DNA from 2 places in the Streptomyces sp. NTD91 genome. Region 1 is predicted to be linked to the other one. Evidence: riboswitches for the same ligand, from Rfam matches in the RefSeq annotation. Region 1 holds a riboswitch; the other holds the start of a gene.
What was found. Region 1 has a riboswitch for cyclic di-AMP ahead of AC5WRT_RS25550 (transglycosylase SLT domain-containing protein). Riboswitches for the same ligand answer to the same signal wherever they lie in the genome.
Positions count from the first base shown of each region.

Region 2: linked by a shared signal. The riboswitch ahead of AC5WRT_RS10860 (C40 family peptidase) and the one ahead of AC5WRT_RS25550 (transglycosylase SLT domain-containing protein) in region 1 are both predicted to bind cyclic di-AMP.

Region 1 is NZ_JCAJZW010000028.1:4,169-14,013, forward strand. It holds gene AC5WRT_RS25520 (hypothetical protein) at 1-128, opposite strand, end outside; gene AC5WRT_RS25525 (flavodoxin family protein) at 346-933, shown strand; gene AC5WRT_RS25530 (ABC transporter permease) at 958-1,965, opposite strand; gene AC5WRT_RS25535 (ABC transporter ATP-binding protein) at 1,952-2,950, opposite strand; gene AC5WRT_RS25540 (LolA family protein) at 3,020-4,249, opposite strand; gene AC5WRT_RS25545 (polyprenyl synthetase family protein) at 4,625-5,635, opposite strand; cyclic di-AMP (ydaO/yuaA leader) riboswitch at 6,249-6,424, shown strand; gene AC5WRT_RS25550 (transglycosylase SLT domain-containing protein) at 6,428-6,916, shown strand; gene AC5WRT_RS25555 (HAD family hydrolase) at 7,137-7,949, opposite strand; gene AC5WRT_RS25560 (FAD-dependent oxidoreductase) at 8,087-9,289, opposite strand; gene AC5WRT_RS25565 (carboxylate--amine ligase) at 9,335-9,845, opposite strand, start outside.
Region 2 is NZ_JCAJZW010000007.1:117,987-126,400, reverse strand. It holds gene AC5WRT_RS10870 (ATP-dependent Clp protease proteolytic subunit) at 1-146, shown strand, start outside; gene AC5WRT_RS10865 (hypothetical protein) at 154-459, shown strand; cyclic di-AMP (ydaO/yuaA leader) riboswitch at 922-1,051, shown strand; gene AC5WRT_RS10860 (C40 family peptidase) at 1,055-1,528, shown strand; gene AC5WRT_RS10855 (hypothetical protein) at 1,535-1,684, opposite strand; gene AC5WRT_RS10850 (ATP-binding protein) at 1,932-2,369, opposite strand; gene AC5WRT_RS10845 (helix-turn-helix domain-containing protein) at 2,583-3,443, shown strand; gene AC5WRT_RS10840 (DUF397 domain-containing protein) at 3,453-3,674, shown strand; gene AC5WRT_RS10835 (8-amino-7-oxononanoate synthase) at 3,766-4,893, opposite strand; gene bioB (biotin synthase BioB) at 5,041-6,252, shown strand; gene AC5WRT_RS10825 (adenosylmethionine--8-amino-7-oxononanoate transaminase) at 6,245-7,543, shown strand; gene bioD (dethiobiotin synthase) at 7,545-8,261, shown strand; gene AC5WRT_RS10815 (class I SAM-dependent methyltransferase) at 8,410-8,414, shown strand, end outside.

The DNA of each region.
Region 1 (9,845 bases):
CCCGGCGCCGCCACCACCGACGTCCCGCCCACCGACGCGCCTCCCACGCCGAACACGCGGACCGGTACCACGGCCGGATGCGCCGCGGGCTGCTGCGCCCGCTTCTTCTCGAAGCTGACTCGAGACATCGGCTTTCCCTCACTCCCCCGGCGTCGCGATCCCGTCGTACGCGCCCTGTCGACCAGTGTGTCGACCCGCTTCGGCTTCCGGGTCACCACAGCGTCACAGCCTCGCACCAGCCGCACCCCGGCACCCGGCAGGCGCCGGCCTCTGGCGCGAGTTGATTGCGTGTGCATAAAATGCATGCGCGTTATAAGTCGTACGGCAGCACACCCTGGGGGACCCATGAGCCGTCATTTCCTCTTCGTCCTGGGCAGCGCCCGCGCCGAGGGCAACACCGAGCTGCTGGCCCGCGCGGCGGCCGAGCAGCTGCCCGGCGACGTCGAGCAGCGCTGGATCCGCCTGGCCGAGCACCCCTTGCCCGACTTCGTGGACCAGCGGCACGACAGCGACCACGTGCGGCCGCCCTCGAACAGCGCCACCGGCCTGCTGCTGGACGCCACCCTCGCGGCCACGGACATCGTGCTCGCCTCGCCGCTGTACTGGTACTCGGTCTCCGGCCTCACCAAGCGCTACCTGGACCACTGGTCGGGCTGGCTGCGCACCCCGGGTATCGACTTCAGGGCGACCCTCGCCGGCCGCACCCTCTGGGGCGTCGCCGCACTCGCCGACTCCGAGCCCTCGGTCGCCGACCCCTATGTGGGCACGCTCAACAACTCGGCCGCCTACATGGGGATGCGCTTCGGCGGGGTCCTGCTCGGCAACGGCAGCGCGCCCGGTGACGTGCTGAAGGACACCGACGCGCTGGCCCGCGCGAAGACGTTCTTCGCACAGGACGCCCCCCTCGCGCGGTTCCCGCACCAGAGCGCCTAGAACGCTCCACAGGGCGGGGAACGTCTACGCGCTGACGTCCTTCACCGTGAACCGCGCCCAGGCCGCCGAGCCGAACACGGCCGCGTACAGCGCCTGCAGGCCGAGGTTCTTCGTCAGGTCGTCCCAGTAGACGGGGTCGCGCATCAGGTCGGCGAAGGACAGCCAGTAGTGCGAGAAGAGGTACGGCCGCAGGGCGTGCAACTGGGGTATCTGGTCGAGGATCTGAACGGTGATGAGCAGGCCGACCGTGGTCGCCATCGCCGCGATGCCGCTGCTCGTGAGCGTCGACACGAACAGGCCGAGCGCCGCCACGCCGACCAGTGAGGCCGCGACCACCAGAGCGATCAGCAGGGCCCGGGCAAGGCCCTCGGCGAAGCTGATCCGGGTGCCGGATATGGTCGTCAGCTCGCCCAGCGGGAAGAGCAGCGCACCGACGACCAGCGCGGAGACCGCGACGACCAGCGTGGCCAGCACGCAGAAGGCCAGCACGGTCGTGTACTTCGTGAGCAGCAGCCGGGTACGGCCGGAAGGCGCGACCAGCAGATAGCGCAGGGTGCCCGCGCCGGCCTCGCCCGCTATCGCGTCGCCCGCGACGACCCCGACGGCCATCGGCAGGAAGAACGGCAGCGTCGCGGCCAGGGCCGTGAACACCAGGAACAGGCCGTTGTTGGTGATCTGCGTGATGAATGCCGGGCCCTGGCCGCTGTGGTCCGCCGTCCCACCGCCCCGCGTCTGGATCTTCACCGCGATCCCGACCAGCACCGGCACCGCGGCGAGCACCCCGAGCAGGGCGAGCGTGCGCCAGCGGCGGAGGGTCGTGACGAGTTCGCTGCGCAGCAGCCCGAACGTCCACAGGGGGCTCGGGCGGCGTACGGCCGGCACGGGGATCGTCCTGGCCCCGGGGGCCCTCCCGGACGCGAGGGACGTCTCGGATCCGGGGGTGGTCCCGGATACGGAGACCGTCCCGGCCTCGGCGGCCGTCTCGGGCGCGGGAACCGGCTCGTCCCCGGGGGACCTCTCAGCCCGCGACATCGAAACCCTCCCCCGTCAGTGCCACGAACGCGTCCTCCAGCGAGGCCCGTTCGACCACGAACCCCCGGACCCGCACTCCCGCCACGACCAGGGCCGCGTTCACCTCGGCCAGGTCCTGCGCCGGTGGTTCGCCCGTGACCCGGTCGCCCTCGGCGGCGACGTCCCCGACGCCCTGCTCCTTCAGCACCCGGGCCGCCTCGGCCGGATCCGGGGTCGTCACCACCAGTCGGCCGCGCGCGCCGGCCGCCAGGTCGGCCACCGCCCCCTGGGTGACGAGCCGGCCCCGCGCCATGACCGCGGCATGGGTGCAGACCTGCTCGATCTCGTCGAGGAGGTGGGAGGAGAGGAAGACCGTCGTGCCGTCCGAGGCCAACTCCCGGATGAGGGTGCGGATCTCGCGCATGCCCTGGGGGTCGAGGCCGTTGGTGGGCTCGTCCAGCACGAGCAGCCGGCGCGGCTGGAGCAGCGCGGCGGCGAGGCCCAGGCGTTGTTTCATGCCGAGCGAGTAGGCCTTCGCCTTCTTGCCGGCGGCCGCCGCGAGGCCCACCCGGTCCAGGGCGGCGGCGACGCGGGCACGCCGCGTGCGGGGGTCGGCGGTCGGGTCGGCGGCGTCGTAGCGCAGCAGGTTGTCCCGGCCGGAGAGGAAGCCGTACAGGGCCGGGCCCTCGATGAGCGCGCCGACCTCGGGGAGGACGGAGCGGGCCGCCCGGGGCATCGGGCGGCCCAGCACGCGGGCCGTGCCCGCGGTCGGCTCGATCAGACCCATCAGCATGCGGATGGTGGTGGTCTTGCCCGAGCCGTTCGGACCGAGGAAGCCGAAGACGCTGCCCGCCGGGACGATCAGGTCGAGGCCGTCGACGGCGAGCTGTCCGCCGCGGTAGCGCTTGGTCAGGCCGCGGCTGGCGATGACGCTCTCCTCCGGTTGCCCCGGGGCGCGCTCACCCGCTTCCCCCGCCTCCCGCTCCGTGGCGGACGGTCCGTCCATCGGCTCCCCCTCGATGCGATCGCTCTGCAGAGTCAACGCACGGTCACGGACGGTGGTGCCCGAAGCGGGTCACTTTCCCGCGTCGGCCGCCTTCACCAGGGCCTCCTTGGTGACCGCGCCGACGTACACCTTGCCGTCGTCGGTGATCAGGGCGTTGACCAGGCGGGTGGTGAAGACCGTGCCCTTGCCGAACTTGCCCGACACCTTGTCGCCCAGCGAGCCGAGGAAGCCGCCGAGGTCACCGGCCTTGGAGCCGGCCGGCAGACCGCCCTTGGCGCCGGTGTCGAAGGTGGCGATGGACGTCCAGCCCCTGCCGAGGACCTCGGAGCCGTTCGTTCCCTTGCCGAGGACCTCGGAGCCGTGCATTCCCTTGCCGAGGACCTTGCCGGACGCACGCTCGTGCTTCCCGGCCTCCGCACCCTGCTTCTGCTCCGTCACCTTCGCGCCCTTGGGCGGGGTGAAGTCGAAGGTGGAGGCGGCCGGCTTCGCGAAGGAGACCTGGGCGAAGCCCACGTCGAGGACGGCGGTGCCGCCGCTCTTCGGGGTGAGGGTGAACTTCAGCGGCATGCCGGTCCTGGAGTCGACGGCGATGCTGATCGCGCCGACGGTGGTGCCGGACTGCCGGGGCTTGATCAGCAGTTTGTAGGCGTCGCGGCCGGCGACCCGCTCGGTGCCGTCGACGGTGACGGACGTGGTGCCGTCCACCGACTTCAGCGCCTGGTCGGCGAAGTCCTTCGGCGTGGCCGGGGGCTCGGCCCGGTGCTCCTTGCCGGAGTCGGCCGAGGTGGTGTGGTAGACCTCGTTGCTCTTGCTGTCGTAGCCCCACACGTTCTTGCCGTTGTGGATGAGGCTGTACTCGGAGCCGCTCTCCAGCAGCGACAGCTTCTGCTTCTCCGGGCCGTCGGCGGCGACGCGCAGGGTGTGCGTGCCGGAGACCAGCTCGGTGAGCTTGGACTGCGGGTCGGCGGAGGAGCCGTCGCCGGAGCCCTTGGTGGCGCCGGAAGCCAGGCTGTTCTCCAGGCCACCGAGGTCGGGCAGGCCGAGGTCGGTGTCGATCCGCACGGTCCCGGACATCTGCTGCACGTCCGACTTGGCGATCTTCTCGATGAGCTGCTGCGCGGTGATCCTGGGCAGGTCGGGGTCGCCGGAGGCGGCGAGCGCCGGGACCAGACCGATCGTGGCCGCTGCCACGCCCACCACCGCGACCGGGACCGCGTAGCGGGCGGCCTTGCGGCGGCCGGCGTGCGCGTCCTCGTCCCGCGTGGCGTCCACTGCGTCGTCGGATTCGTACGGTGCCATGTCTGCCTTACCTCCGTCGTCGGCGGCGGCTGTCCTCATGCTGGTCCACCTGAGCCGCCATTCTCACCCGAATCGGTGAGGAGTGGTGATTTCCGTGGTTTCCATCTCACCAAATCGGCCGTGAGGAAGCGTCAGACCTCGGAGCCAACTCCGTGTACTCCTGCGGTATGACACGCAGAGGGAACCGGCTCCGCCGACCCGTAGGGGTCTCACCGGAACGGAGGGGGCCGTACGGGACGGGGAAGGCCGTACGGGCATGCGCAGAGGCGTACGAGGTCGCTCGGGGCGTGCCGGGGCCCGGGCCTGTGCGACAGTGGCCGGCCGCTGACGAGGCGTCGGACGGTGCGTGGCCGAAGGCCGGTGGGCGGGGCCGGGTCAGCCGGCGCGGTGGACCACCGCGTCGCACAGCTCCATCAGCGCCGCCTTCGCGTCGCACTCCCGCAGCGGGGCCAGCGCGGCGCGGGCCTCCTCCGCGTACCGGACGGTGTCCCGGCGGGCCTGTTCCAGCGCGGGGTGCGCGCGCAGCGCGGCCAGCGCCTCGGCGTGCCGGGCGTCGTCGCTGAGGTCGGAGTCCAGCAGCTCGCACAGGGCGACGTCCTCGGGCAGCCGGAGGCGGGCGGCGCGCTCGCGCAGCCGGAGCACGGGCAGCGTGGCGATGCCCTCGCGCAGGTCGGTGCCCGGGGTCTTGCCGGACTCGTGGGAGTCGGAGGCGATGTCCAGGACGTCGTCGGCGAGCTGGAAGGCGACCCCGAGCCGCTCGCCGTACTGGGTGAGCACGTCGACGACCGTCTCGTCGGCGCCCGACATCATCGCGCCGAACCGGCACGACACGGCCACCAGCGAGCCCGTCTTGCCGCCGAGCACGTCCAGGTAGTGCTCGACCGGGTCGCGGCCGTCCGTGGGGCCGGCGGTCTCCAGGATCTGGCCGGTGACCAGCCGTTCGAACGCGAGGGCCTGCACCCTGACGGCCTCGGGGCCGAGGTCCGCGAGGATCTGGGAGGCGCGGGCGAAGAGGAAGTCGCCGGTGAGGACCGCGACGGAGTTGCCCCAGCGGGTGTTGGCGCTGTCCACGCCGCGCCGCACGGCCGCCTCGTCCATGACGTCGTCGTGGTACAGCGTGGCCAGGTGCGTCAGCTCCACGACCACGGCCGACGGCACGATGCCCGGCGCATAGGGGTCGCCGAACCGGGCCGCGAGCATCACGAGCAGCGGCCGGAACCGCTTCCCGCCCGCTCGTACGAGGTGCTGCGCGGCCTCCGTGATGAACGGGACCTCGCTCTTGGTGGCCTCGAGCAAGCCTTCCTCGACAGCCGCCAATCCGGCCTGGACATCGGCTTCCAGAGCCTGGTCCCGCACGCTCAGCCCGAACGGCCCGACGACGGTCACGAGGGGTCTCCTGTCTGCTGGTGTCTGCTGGCGATCACACGGTTTGTCGATAGGTCGCTGCCATCACTCGAGTCAGCGTATCCGGTCCCTGTTCGATCGCTGATAGCGCCCACCGGTCCAGCGGGCGCTATCGGATCATGGTCGGTATGTTTTTGATCAAGTAGTAAGGACGGGCATTCATCGACTTAACAGGAACCCACGCGCTTTGTCGCGAACGACAGGCGGGCGGAGGCGACCCCGCGCACCCCCTCCGCGCCGCCGCGACCACCCACGACACCGACAGGTGCCGCGATCACTACGACAACGACGGGCACCATGCCACGGGTTCCACCGCGCGGCCGATCCACATGAATCCCCTATGCCGGATTTAGAGTACTTTGCTACTTCGTGAGTTGGGTCACGGACCGCCCCCCACCCCGGAGACCCGCCGAACGCCGTCCCTCCTTGCCCGGTAGGCCAGTTGAGATTGGCAACCGCAAAGGATCAAGTGCCTCATATAGCATTGATCAAGGTCAAATGGTGCGTTGTGTGATTCACGCACTTGTTTCCGGCATGTGCTCTCGCATACCTTCCCGGCCGTCGGGCGGACGCCGAATCCTGCCGCCGCCCGCGCACCCATCCACGGACCATTCGTACGGCAGGAGCGGGGGACCCAGGTAAGTCGCCGGACCGGTCGGCACGCACCGCACCGGTACGGCTGGGGGTGAAGCCGTGTCCCTTCCGGGCACGGCCGGGCACCTCGCCGCCCGAACCCGACAGCTCACCTCGCAGGCGTAGGAGAGGAACGTCCCCATGCCTGCTGCCGCTCGACATCGCCGCCCCTGCACCAACCGCCTCGCCCGTGTCCTCGCCCTCCTCGGTACCGGCGCCGCCGTACTCGCCCTGCCCCTCGTCGGCGCCACCAGCGCCTCGGCGGCCACCACGAGCACCACCCCGGCCGCCGGCACTCGCGCCGGGTATCCGGACAACCTCGACGGCTGGATCCGCGAGTCGCTCGCGATCATGGCCCAGAAGGGCATCCCGGGCACCTACAACGGTATTTACCGCAACATCATGCGTGAGTCCTCCGGCAACCCGAACGCCATCAACCTGTGGGACTCCAACGCCGCCGCCGGCATCCCGTCCAAGGGCCTGCTCCAGGTCATCGACCCCACCTTCCACGCGTACCACGTGGCCGGTACCGCCTCCAGTCCCTACGACCCGGTCGCCAACATCACCGCCGCCTGCAACTACGCCGCCGCACGCTACGGCTCGATCGACAACGTCAACAGCGCCTACTGACGGCCCACGGCCGCCCACGGGCCGCTCCCCGACGTCCCGCGCGTCCGGCCGTCGCCGGCCCCGCGGGCCGTCCCGGCATCGGCCGCCCGGCACGCTCCCCGAACCTGACGGACGGGGGGCGTACCGGGCGGCCGCCGGGCATCCGGCGAGCGTGCACCAGGCCATGCCGGCCTCCTCCGGACGGCCGCCTACTGATGTGCCGGTCAGTCGGTCCGCCGGGTCAGTGGACGGCAAACAGTCGTTCGAGGACCACGGCGACACCGTCGTTCTCGTTCGACAGGGTGATCTCGTCGGCCACCGCTTTGAGTTCGGGATGCGCGTTGGCCATGGCGACCCCGCGCCCCGCCCAGTCGAACATCGGGATGTCGTTGGGCATGTCGCCGAACGCCAGCGCCTCCCGCGCCGTGATCCCGAGCCGCTCGGCGGCCAGCGCGAGACCGGTCGCCTTGGTCACCCCGGACGGCTGCAGTTCCACGGTTCCCGGCCCGGACATGGTGACCGTGGCCAGCGAGCCCACCACCGTGCGCGCGGCGGCCGCCAACTCGTCGTCGGACAGGTCGGCATGGCGCAGCAGCACCTTGCTGATCGGCGCGGACCACAGGTCGTCGCGCCGGTCGACCCGCTCCGCCGGCAGGGTCGGGTGCGGCATCCGGTACCCGGGCTCGATGAGCGTGAGCCCCTCCACGCCGTCCTGGTCGACGGCCGCGTAGACCTCCCCCACCTCGGCCTCGATCTTGCCGAGCGCCGTCTCTGCCAGTTCCCGGTCCAGCCGGACCGACCACAGCAGCCGGCCGGTCCCGGCGTCGTAGACCTGTGCCCCCTGTCCGCACACCGCGAGCCCCGTGCAGCCGAGGCGCGCGAGCAGGGGCCGTACCCGCGGGACCGGGCGGCCCGTCACCACCAGGTGCCGGACACCGGCCCGCGCCACCCGCGCGAGCGCGGCGAACGACCGGTCGGAGACCGTGTCGTCGCCGCGCAACAGCGTTCCGTCCAGGTCGGTGGCGATCAGTGCGTACGCGGGGGAGGCTGCCATGATCAGAGAATACGGACACCGCGCCTCCTCGACTCACCTTGCCGTCCTGCGCACTTACGTACTGATCGGCCCCAAGTGGTGCCCGGTGGCTGCCTCATGGTGACAATGGCCCGGTTCGCGGGGCCGAAGCGCCCGCGTCAGCCGTGGGCCGCCGCCAGGTGTTTCGCCAGGCGCGGGGAGGCGAACTCCGTACCGCAGACGAAACGCATCACCGGGCCGTACGACGACGCGGCCGGCAGGCCGGTGAAGTACAGGCCGGGGACGGACGACACGAAACCGGCGCCGAGCCTCGGGGCGCCGCGGCTCACCGCGAGCCGGGTGCGCAGCCCATGGCCGAGGAAGTCCATCGCAGCGATGTCGACGCGGTAGCCGGTCGCGGCGATGACATGGTCGGCGGTGAGCCGCTCGGTGCGCCCGCCGTGGGTGCGGACGGTGAGGACGGGGTTGCCGTCCGGCGCCTCGGCGGCCACGACCCGCTCCACGTCGTGCACCTGTACGGCGCTCTCGAAGCGCTCGCGCAGCCACCAGGCGCCGAGTGGTCCGAGGACCCGGCGGACCAGGAAGTGCCGGGTGGCCTCGGGCAGGTAACGGTAGGGGTGCGGGTAGTAGCTGAAGGCCCACAGCGACCAGGCGCGGCCGAACGGGGACTCGGGACGCAGTCTCGGCTGTTCCCAGGGCGGGGCGCCGAAGGCGACCCGGCCACGGCCGCGAGCGACGACACGCACGCGTGCCCCCGCCTCGGCCGCGAGCGCCGCCGTCTCCAGCGCGGACTGGCCGGCGCCGATCACGATCAGTTCCTGGCGGGCGAAACGGCTCAGGTCGTGGTGCTGGGAGCTGTGCGAGACCGCAGCGGTGGGCGCCGGTCCGTCGGTGGCGGCTCCCGCGAGTTCCGCCGGCAGGTGCGCCAGGCCCGACAGCCCGGTGGCGACGACGACCGCGCGCGCGGTGAACATCTCGCCCGAGTCCAGTTTCAGTTCGAAGCCGCCGCTCGTGTCGCGGTCCACGGAGACGACCCGCACAGCCTCCAGGCCGGGGGCCAGCTTCTGCTGGAACCACTCGCCGTAGGCGATGAACGTCTCCACCGGGATGATGTCCTCGTCGGTCACCAGGCGGCGGATCCCGGCCGCGTCGCAGTAGTCGGCGAGGGCGTGGCCGGGCTGCGGGCAGTCGAAGTTCGAGGCAGCGGGCGTGGACTTCAGGAGCATGCCCTCGGGCATGTGGTCGCGCCAGCTGACCATGGGGTCGCCGAAGACGCGGACGGGGATGCCGCGCGCCCGCAGGTGGGCGGCGGTGGACAGGCCGAACGGCCCGGCCCCGATCACTGCAACCGGTCGAGTCACGAAGTCCCTCCCCAGGACACGGTGTGCCACGCGTGGTGGCCTTGCCTACTTCGTGGAGGTGCTGCTGCCGCGGCGATTGGTCCGCCACAGCTGATAGAGGTGCTTCGCGCCCGGGCGCACGAAGCGTGCCAGCATCGTGAGGAACGGCAGCGGGTCGTCACCCGCGAACCAGGCCAGCTCCGTCCCGCTCGCCTTCGCCGGCGCGTGCGGCGTCGTGTAACCGCTGCGGCGGTAGGCGAGGAGGGCGGGCAGATCGATGTTCTCCACGATGTAACGGTGGCCGGCCCTCTGTTCCCCCTCCGGAACGGAACGGCCCGTCAGGTTCAGATGCATCGCGCGTACGACGTCCACACCCGACTCGTTCTCGAACAGCCGGAACTGGGCGCCCATGCGCGGGTTGAAGTCGAGGAGCTTGTACTGTCCGTCGCGCCGGTCGAAGCGCAGGTCGAGGTCGATGATGCCGCTGTAGCCGATCTGTTTGACGAAACGCGCGGCGAGGTCGGTGAGTTCGGGGTTGTCGACGACGTACGCGTTCGCCGTCATGCCGGCGTGCGGC
Region 2 (8,414 bases), on a different contig from region 1:
GGCACACCGGGCGCAGGGCCGAGCAGGTCCACCGCGACCTGGAGCGGGACCTCGTCCTGGACGCCCCCGCGGCGGTGGCCTACGGCCTGGTGGACGCCATCGTGCCCACCCGGCGGAGCACCCCGGGTGCAGCGGACGCGAGGTGAGCCGCCGATGCTTCCGGACCTGCCGCCGTTGCCCGCACTCACGCGCGCCGAGGGCGACCTGATCGACCGTTACCTGGAGGCCGCCGACCTGCTGGGCCGGGTCAATCCCGCGCACGGTGGCGACACCTATCGCGGACTGCGTGCGGCCCAGGCCCTGGTGCGCAAGGCGGCAGAGCTGCGTGACGCCCTCGCGCTGATGCACCGGCGGGGCGAGACGGAGCTGTACGGGGACACGCTGGCACGGGCTTTGCGGGTGCTGGACGGTGAACGCCGGACCGCGCGCGTCGCGCTCCCGCCGGACGGCGGCGGCTGATCCGGACGCCCGACCCGGCCGGACGGGACCCGGGTGTCGACGGGTGCCGCCCGGACGGGAGTTGAAACGGCCCGAACGACGTACCGCCGACCGGTGTATATCCGCCTCGTTCTCCGGGCCTCCCGACTTGCGCTCCACGCCGGTCCGAAGTTCGCGGGAAAGCGCATCGTCCCAGGTCCGGGGCTACGTCCGCGATCTGACGTGGTGTCCGACATCGCCCGGTCCACCCGAACGGGCGAGTGGTGAGCAACGCCACAAATTCCCGGATGCATTGGGATTTTCGGACCGGTGTGGGCGAAGATCCCGTCCGACGACAAGCCCCCGCCACCGCGGCGGGGCGGTCCGGGCGGACGCCGAGTCCTGCCGCCGCCCGGATGACCGGTCGACAGGAGTGGATCGGCAGGAGTGGAGGACCCAGGCAAGACGGGTCGCCGGAACGGATGTTCGTCTGCGCGTCACAGAACCCTCTGTGCGCCGCAGCCGGGCGGAGGTTACGAGCAGCCCTTGGGGTGAAGCCGCGGCAACGCGGCCGGGCAACTTCGCCAGCCCGAATCCGACAGGTCATCCTTCACAGGCGGCTGACGAAGGGTTGCGCATGACTGCGCTCAATCGTGTCCCGTCGCTCATGGCCCGGGCCGGCACGGCCTCGGCCCTCACCCTCGCCGCCGTCGGCGGCTCGATCGCGGTCCCCGGCCTCGCCACGGATGCCTCGGCAGCGACCCTCGCGACGAAGGCATTGCAGGTCGCGGCCTCCAAGAAGGGGGCGCCGTACCAGTACGGGGCCACCGGGCCGCGCAGGTTCGACTGCTCGGGGCTGACGCTCTACTCGTTCAAGAAGGCGGGCAAGAGCCTGCCGCGTACCGCAGCCGCGCAGTACAACAAGACGCACCACATCTCCGCCGGCAGCCGCAGGGCCGGTGACCTGGTGTTCTTCCACTCGGGCTCGTACGTCTACCACGTCGGCATCTACGCCGGGCACGGGAAGATCTGGCACGCGCCGAGGACCGGGGACGTGGTGAGGCTCCAGAAGATCTGGACCAGGAGCGTCTGGTACGGCCGGGTCAGCTGACCCCTGTCAGGTCCGGAGCGGCTCCAGCAGCAGGGCCGCTCCGCGCACCGTCGGCGCCACCCCGGTGCCCGCCTGGAGCCCACGGGCGGCCCGGGGCCGGCGGCGCGCGCAGCCGACCCGGTGTGCGCGCACGGCGACGGAGCACGCAGGCGCCACACCGGCCCTCCCCCAGAACAACACCTCCCGTCCGGCCCGGCCCGAAGGCTGCCGTTGCCGTGTCGGCCGGCTAGGGCGTGTTTCGAAAGTCCCGTCTGGTCCGCGACGCCTGGCACGGCACCTCGCCGCGTTGTCGGGATCGTCCACGTACGCCCGGTACGAGGACGACCCTCCGCCTTGCGATGCACCGCACCAGACGCCGCGGACCCCGCCCTCCGGGCGGACGACGCCACTTTCCAAACACGCCCTAGTGGGACCGTTCCGCCGGGACGATCCAGGGGAGTTCGATGGAGACCGTCTTGCCGCCCTCACGGGTGGGGCGGACACGGAGCCTGCCGCCGCACTCCGCGGTGAGCCAGCGGATGATGACCATGCCGCGCCCGTTGTCCTGCTGGACGGCGGCGGGCAGTCTCTTCGGGAAGCGCGGGTGACTGTCCGTCACGCCGATGCGGAGGTGTTCGTCGCAGTCCAGGGCGATGTCGACCGTGAAGGTGGGTGATTGACCGAAGGTGTGCTGTACGGCGTTCGTGGCGAGTTCGGAGACGATGAGTCGCACTGTGTCGGCCACCTCGGTGTCCGACGGCAGGCCCCACTCCGCGAGCGTGCCCACGACATACGTGCGGGCCGCGGAGACCGAGGCGGGATCGCTCGGCAGAGTGACGGATGCTTCCAGATGGTCTGCCATGGCGACGTCGTCCCTTTCCCACGGGCCCGCAGTCCGACACGGCGCGGATGGTTCGAGTACGGTCCCGGACTGGTGCTTGCTCGTCAGCCTGCCACCACCGGGCCGGTCACGGGGAGCGATCCACCAAGATATGCATATATCTGTCGCTCGAAGCGGTGAACTCTCCTACGCGAGACCGTATCCGGGCGGTCCGGAAGGAGTAAGGAGGAGCCCATGCAGAACGGGCCGGCAGTGCGCCGCCGCAAACTGGGTGCCGAACTGCGCACGCTGCGTACCGGTGCCGGGCTCACGAGCGGTGAGGCGGCTCGGCTGGTCGGCTGGCACCAGTCGAAGGTCAGTCGTATCGAGACCGGTGCCAGCGGCGTGAAACCAGCGGATGTGCGGTTACTCCTCGACGCCTACGAGGTGTACGACGGACAACTGCGCGAGCTTCTGCTGATGCTGGCGGGCTCCGACGACACCGGCGGCCGGCACCGCTGGTGGCACGCCTACCGCGGGGTGCTGCCGCCCACGTACCGGGACTTCATCAGCCTGGAGTCGCAGGCGAGCGCGATGCGCACCCTGGAGACCACGGTCGTGCCCGGCCTGCTGCAGACCCCCGAGTACGCCCGCGCGGTGACCCGGGCGGCCGTGAAGAACCTGGACGAGGAGGGCCTGGACGCGCTGGTGGAGGTGCGGCTGGCCCGGCAGGACGTGCTGCGCGCCGACCCCCCGCTGGTGCTGAGCGCGGTGCTGGACGAGGCGGTGCTGCGGCGCGAGGTCGGCGGCCCCGAGGTGATGGCCCGGCAGCTGGAGCGGCTGACGGAGGCGGCCCGGCTTCCCCAAGTCCGTCTCCAGGTACTGCCGTTCGACGCCGGGGCGCATGTCGGCCTCACCGGGCCTTTCGTTATTTTCTCATTTCCGAGCACTTCCGATCTGGACGTGGTTGTTCTTGACCAGTTGACGAGTAGCCTCTACCTGGAGCGGAAAGAAGACCTCATGGCCTACTCGGAGGCCTTCGACACCCTTCGGATGCACGCCCTTTCACCCGAGGACACGTTGGATTACATCGCCGGGATAGGTGACGGCGCGTAAGGAGGCACCATGTCAGCCCTGCCTCGGAACGTCCCTGCCAGTACCGACCTGCACGACGTGCGCTGGCTGCGCAGCAGCTACAGCACGGGAGCCAACAACTGCGTGGAGACGGCCCGGCCGCGCTCCGGCCCCGGGGCCGGGCTGCTCGCCGTGCGCGACTCCAAGCGCCCGGCCGGACCCGCGCTGCTCTTCTCCACCGACAGCTGGGCCGGTTTCCTGACCGCCCTCTGAACCGCCCCCGATCGCACACGTGCTCGGAAGCGACCCCAGGACCCCTCACACGCCATCATCCATACGCGAAGCACGGCCGTGTCACGCCGACTCATGGTCGCGTTTCGACGATCACTCGTACAGCGCGTTCGATCTCGGCCCCGGACAGGTCCGCACGGGCGGTCAACCGCAGCCGTGAAATGCCGTCGGGCACGGAAGGAGGACGGAAGCAGCCCACGGCCAGACCGGCGGTCCGGCAGTCGGCCGCCCAGCGCACCGCCTGTTCCGGGGACGCGGCTCGCACGGAGACCACCGCGGCGTCCGGAGGCACCGCTTCCAGACCCGCGGCGGTCAGCCGTGCGTGCAGTTCCGTGGCCACCGCGCCGGCGCGCGCCGCGCGCTCGGGTTCGCGGACGAGCAGCCGCAGCGCAGCGAGCGCGGCGCCGGCCGCCGCGGGTGCCAGCCCCGTGTCGAAGATGAACGTCCGGGCGGCGTTGACGAGGTGCTCGATCACCCGCCGCGGCCCGAGCACCACCCCGCCCTGACTGCCCAGGGACTTGGAGAGAGTGGCCGTGACCACCACGTCCGCGGCGCCGGCCAGCCCGGCCGCGTACGGCGCTCCCCTGCCGCCGTCGCCCAGCACCCCGAGCCCGTGTGCGTCGTCCACGACCAGACCCGCGCCGTGCTCCCGGCACGCCGCGGCCAGCGCGGCCAGTGGCGCCTCGTCCCCGTCGACCGAGAACACGGTGTCCGAGACGACGACGGCCGGCCCCTGGTGGGTGGCGAGCGCCTTGCGCACCGCCTCCGGGTCGGCGTGCCCGACGACCTGCCGCTCGCCCCGGGCCAGCCTGCAGCCGTCGATGAGGGAGGCGTGGTTGCCGGCGTCGGAGACGATCAAGGAGCCGTGCGGGCCGAGCGCGGTGACCGCGGCCAGGTTGGCGGCGTAACCGGAGGAGAAGACCAGGGCCGCCTCGAAGCCGCAGAAGGCGGCCAGCTCGCGTTCCAGCTCGCTGTGCAGTTCGGTGGTGCCGGTGACCAGCCGGGAGCCGGTGGAGCCGCCGCCCCAGGTCCGGGCGGCGGCGGCCGCGGCCTCGGTGATCTCGGGGTGGTGGGCGAGGCCCAGGTAGTCGTTGCTCGCCAGATCCAGCAGCGGCGAGTCGGCGGGGCGCGGGCGCAGGGTGCGCACGAGTCCGGCGCGGCGGCGCGCCTCGGCCTGCTCGTCGATCCAGCCGAACGCCATGGGTCCTCCGGTGCTTTTGTAGGTAGCGGACAGACCTTAGCGGCACGACGGGTCACCCGAGGTGTGGCAATACCCACACGGTGAACCGTCTCCGTTGTGCAAACTCTCCTTGGCCCGGAGCGGTCCGGTAGGACAGGATCGGACCTCATGGACCTGCTGAACACGCTGGTGGACAAGGGGCTTCGGCGCGAGCTGCCGACCCGCGAGGAAGCGCTCGCCGTTCTGGCCACCTCCGACGACGACCTGCTCGATGTGGTGGCCGCGGCCGGCAAGGTGCGCCGGCACTGGTTCGGACGACGGGTGAAACTCAACTATCTGGTGAACCTCAAGTCGGGCCTGTGCCCTGAGGACTGCTCGTACTGTTCCCAGCGGCTCGGCTCGAAGGCCGGCATCCTGAAGTACACCTGGCTCAAGCCCGACGAGGCCTCCGCGGCGGCCGCCGCGGGTCTGGCGGGCGGCGCCAAGCGGGTCTGCCTGGTGGCCAGCGGACGCGGCCCGACCGACCGGGACGTGGACCGCGTCTCGGAGACCATCCGCACCATCAAGGAGCAGAACGAGCACGTCGAGGTGTGCGCCTGCCTCGGCCTGCTCTCCGACGGCCAGGCCGAGCGGCTGCGCGAGGCGGGCGCGGACGCCTACAACCACAATCTCAACACCTCCGAGTCCACGTACGGCGACATCACCACCACCCACACCTACGCCGACCGGGTGGAGACGGTGAACAAGGCGCACGCGGCCGGGCTGTCCGCCTGCTCCGGTCTGATCGCGGGCATGGGTGAGAGCGACGAGGACCTGGTCGACGTGGTCTTCTCGCTGCGCGAACTCGACCCGGACTCGGTCCCGGTGAACTTCCTCATCCCGTTCGAGGGCACCCCGCTGGCCAAGGAGTGGAACCTCACCCCGCAGCGCTGCCTGCGGATCCTCGCCATGGTCCGGTTCGTCTGCCCGGACGTGGAGGTCCGGATCGCGGGCGGCCGCGAGGTCCATCTGCGCACCCTGCAGCCCCTCGCGCTGCACCTGGCCAACTCCATCTTCCTCGGCGACTACCTGACCAGCGAGGGCCAGGCGGGCAAGGCCGACCTGGAGATGATCGCCGACGCCGGCTTCGAGGTGGAGGGCGCCGGCGAGGTGACGCTGCCGGAGCACCGGACCGGGGCGGCGGCCGGCCACGGGTCGGTCTGCGGCTCGCACGAGGGTTGCGGCGCCCACGACGGCTGCGGCTCGCACGAGGGCGCGGACGTCTGCGGGACGGCCGGCGTGTGCGGTACGGCGGTCGCACCGGCCGCGCAGGAGCCGCGCACCGACCTGGTGGCGGTCCGCCGCCGGGGCGCCGGAACGGACCTCGCGCCCAATGCCTGACCGGCCGGCTCCGTCCCGCCTGAGCCTGTCCGACCTGCTGGAGCTGGACCGGCGGCACGTGTGGCATCCGTACGGCCCCATGCCCGGACGTGCCGAACCGCTCGTCGTGGAGTCGGCGAGCGGTGTCCGGCTGCGTCTCGCCGACGGCTCGGGCGACCTCGTGGACGGCATGTCGTCGTGGTGGTCGGCGATCCACGGCTACAACCACCCGGTCCTCAACGAGGCGGCGCGCGACCAGCTCGGGCGGATGAGCCACGTGATGTTCGGCGGACTCACCCACGAGCCCGCCGTCCGCCTCGCGAAGCACCTTGTCGACATGTCGCCGAAAGGACTGGAGCACGTCTTCCTGGCCGACTCCGGTTCGGTGTCGGTCGAGGTCGCGGTGAAGATGTGCCTGCAGTACTGGCGCTCGCTCGGCCGGCCCGGCAAGCAGCGGCTGCTGACCTGGCGGGGCGGCTACCACGGCGACACCTGGAATCCGATGTCCGTGTGCGACCCCGAGGGCGGGATGCACGCCCTGTGGTCGGGCGTGCTGCCGCGCCAGGTCTTCGCCGACGCGCCGCCGGCCGCGTACGAGGAGTCGTACGCGGACCAGCTGCGCGAGCTGATCGCCCGTCACGCGGACGAGGTGGCCGCGGTCGTCGTGGAGCCGGTCGTGCAGGGCGCGGGCGGCATGCGCTTCCACTCCCCCGCCTACCTCCGGGTGCTGCGCGAGGCGTGCGACGCGCACGACGTGCTGCTGGTGTTCGACGAGATCGCCACCGGGTTCGGCCGCACCGGGGCGCTGTTCGCGGCGGAGCACGCGGGCGTCGCTCCTGATGTGATGTGCGTGGGCAAGGCGCTGACCGGCGGCTATCTGACGCTGGCCGCCACGCTGTGCACCGCGCGGGTCGCCGAGGGCATCTCGCGGGGCGAGGTGCCGGTGCTCGCGCACGGCCCGACCTTCATGGGCAACCCGCTCGCGGCGGCCGTGGGCTGCGCCTCCGTCGAGCTGCTGCTGGGCCAGGACTGGCGGGCCGAGGTCAAGCGGATCGAACAGGGTCTGGGCGAGGGTCTCGCGCCGGCCCGTGAGCTGCCCGGCGTACGGGATGTCCGCGTCCTCGGCGCGATCGGCGTCGTCCAGCTCGACCACGAGGTGGACATGGCGGCGGCCACCGCGGCGGCCGTTCGGGCGGGCGTGTGGCTGCGGCCCTTCCGCGACTTGGTCTACACGATGCCGCCGTACATCACGTCGGACGAGGACGTGGCGAGGATCGCGCGCGCGGTGTGCGCCGCGGCGCGGGAGGGATGAGATGACGGTACTGGTGATCACGGGGACGGGCACGGAGGTCGGCAAGACCGTCACCACGGCCGCCGTCGCCGCCGCCGCGCTCGCGGCCGGGCGTTCGGTGGCCGTGCTGAAGGCGGCGCAGACGGGCGTGCGGCCGGACGAGCGCGGGGACGCCGACGAGGTCGCGCGGCTCGCGGGACCGGTCAGGGCCGACGAGCTGGCCCGCTATCCCGAGCCGTTGGCGCCGGGCACGGCCGCACGGCGGGCCGGGAGGGCGCCGGTGCACCCGCGCGAGGTGGCCGACCGCGCCGCCAAGCTGGCCGCCGAGCACGATCTGGTGCTGGTGGAGGGCGCGGGCGGACTGCTGGTCCGCTTCGACGCTGACGGCGGCACCCTGGCCGACGTGGCGGGGCTGCTCGACGCACCGGTTCTGGTGGTGGCCCAAGCCGGCCTGGGCACCCTCAACGCCACGGAGCTGACCGCCCGTGAGCTGCGCCGCCGTGATCTGGAGTTGGCGGGTGTGGTCATCGGCAGCTGGCCCGACTCCCCCGACCTGGCCACGCGCTGCAACGTGACGGACCTGCCCGAGGTCGCCGAAGCCCCGCTGCTCGGCGCGATCCCCTCGGGGGCGGGCGCGCTGCCACCGGCCGACTTCCGCCGGGCGGCACCGGCTTGGCTGGCAGCGCGGCTGGACGGGACCTGGGACGCGGAGGCGTTCCGGGTACGGGTCGCACCGTAGTCGAGGCGCCCCGCCAGGGCCCGCGGCCCCGCCCGCCCTCCGTTCGGCTCGGCCGGCTGGAGGGCGGCTGACTCGGCCCCGACCGGCAGGGGATGCGGCGGCCCCGCACGGGGGACACTTTCCCTAGGCCGTCCCCGGGAGGTTCGCCATGCG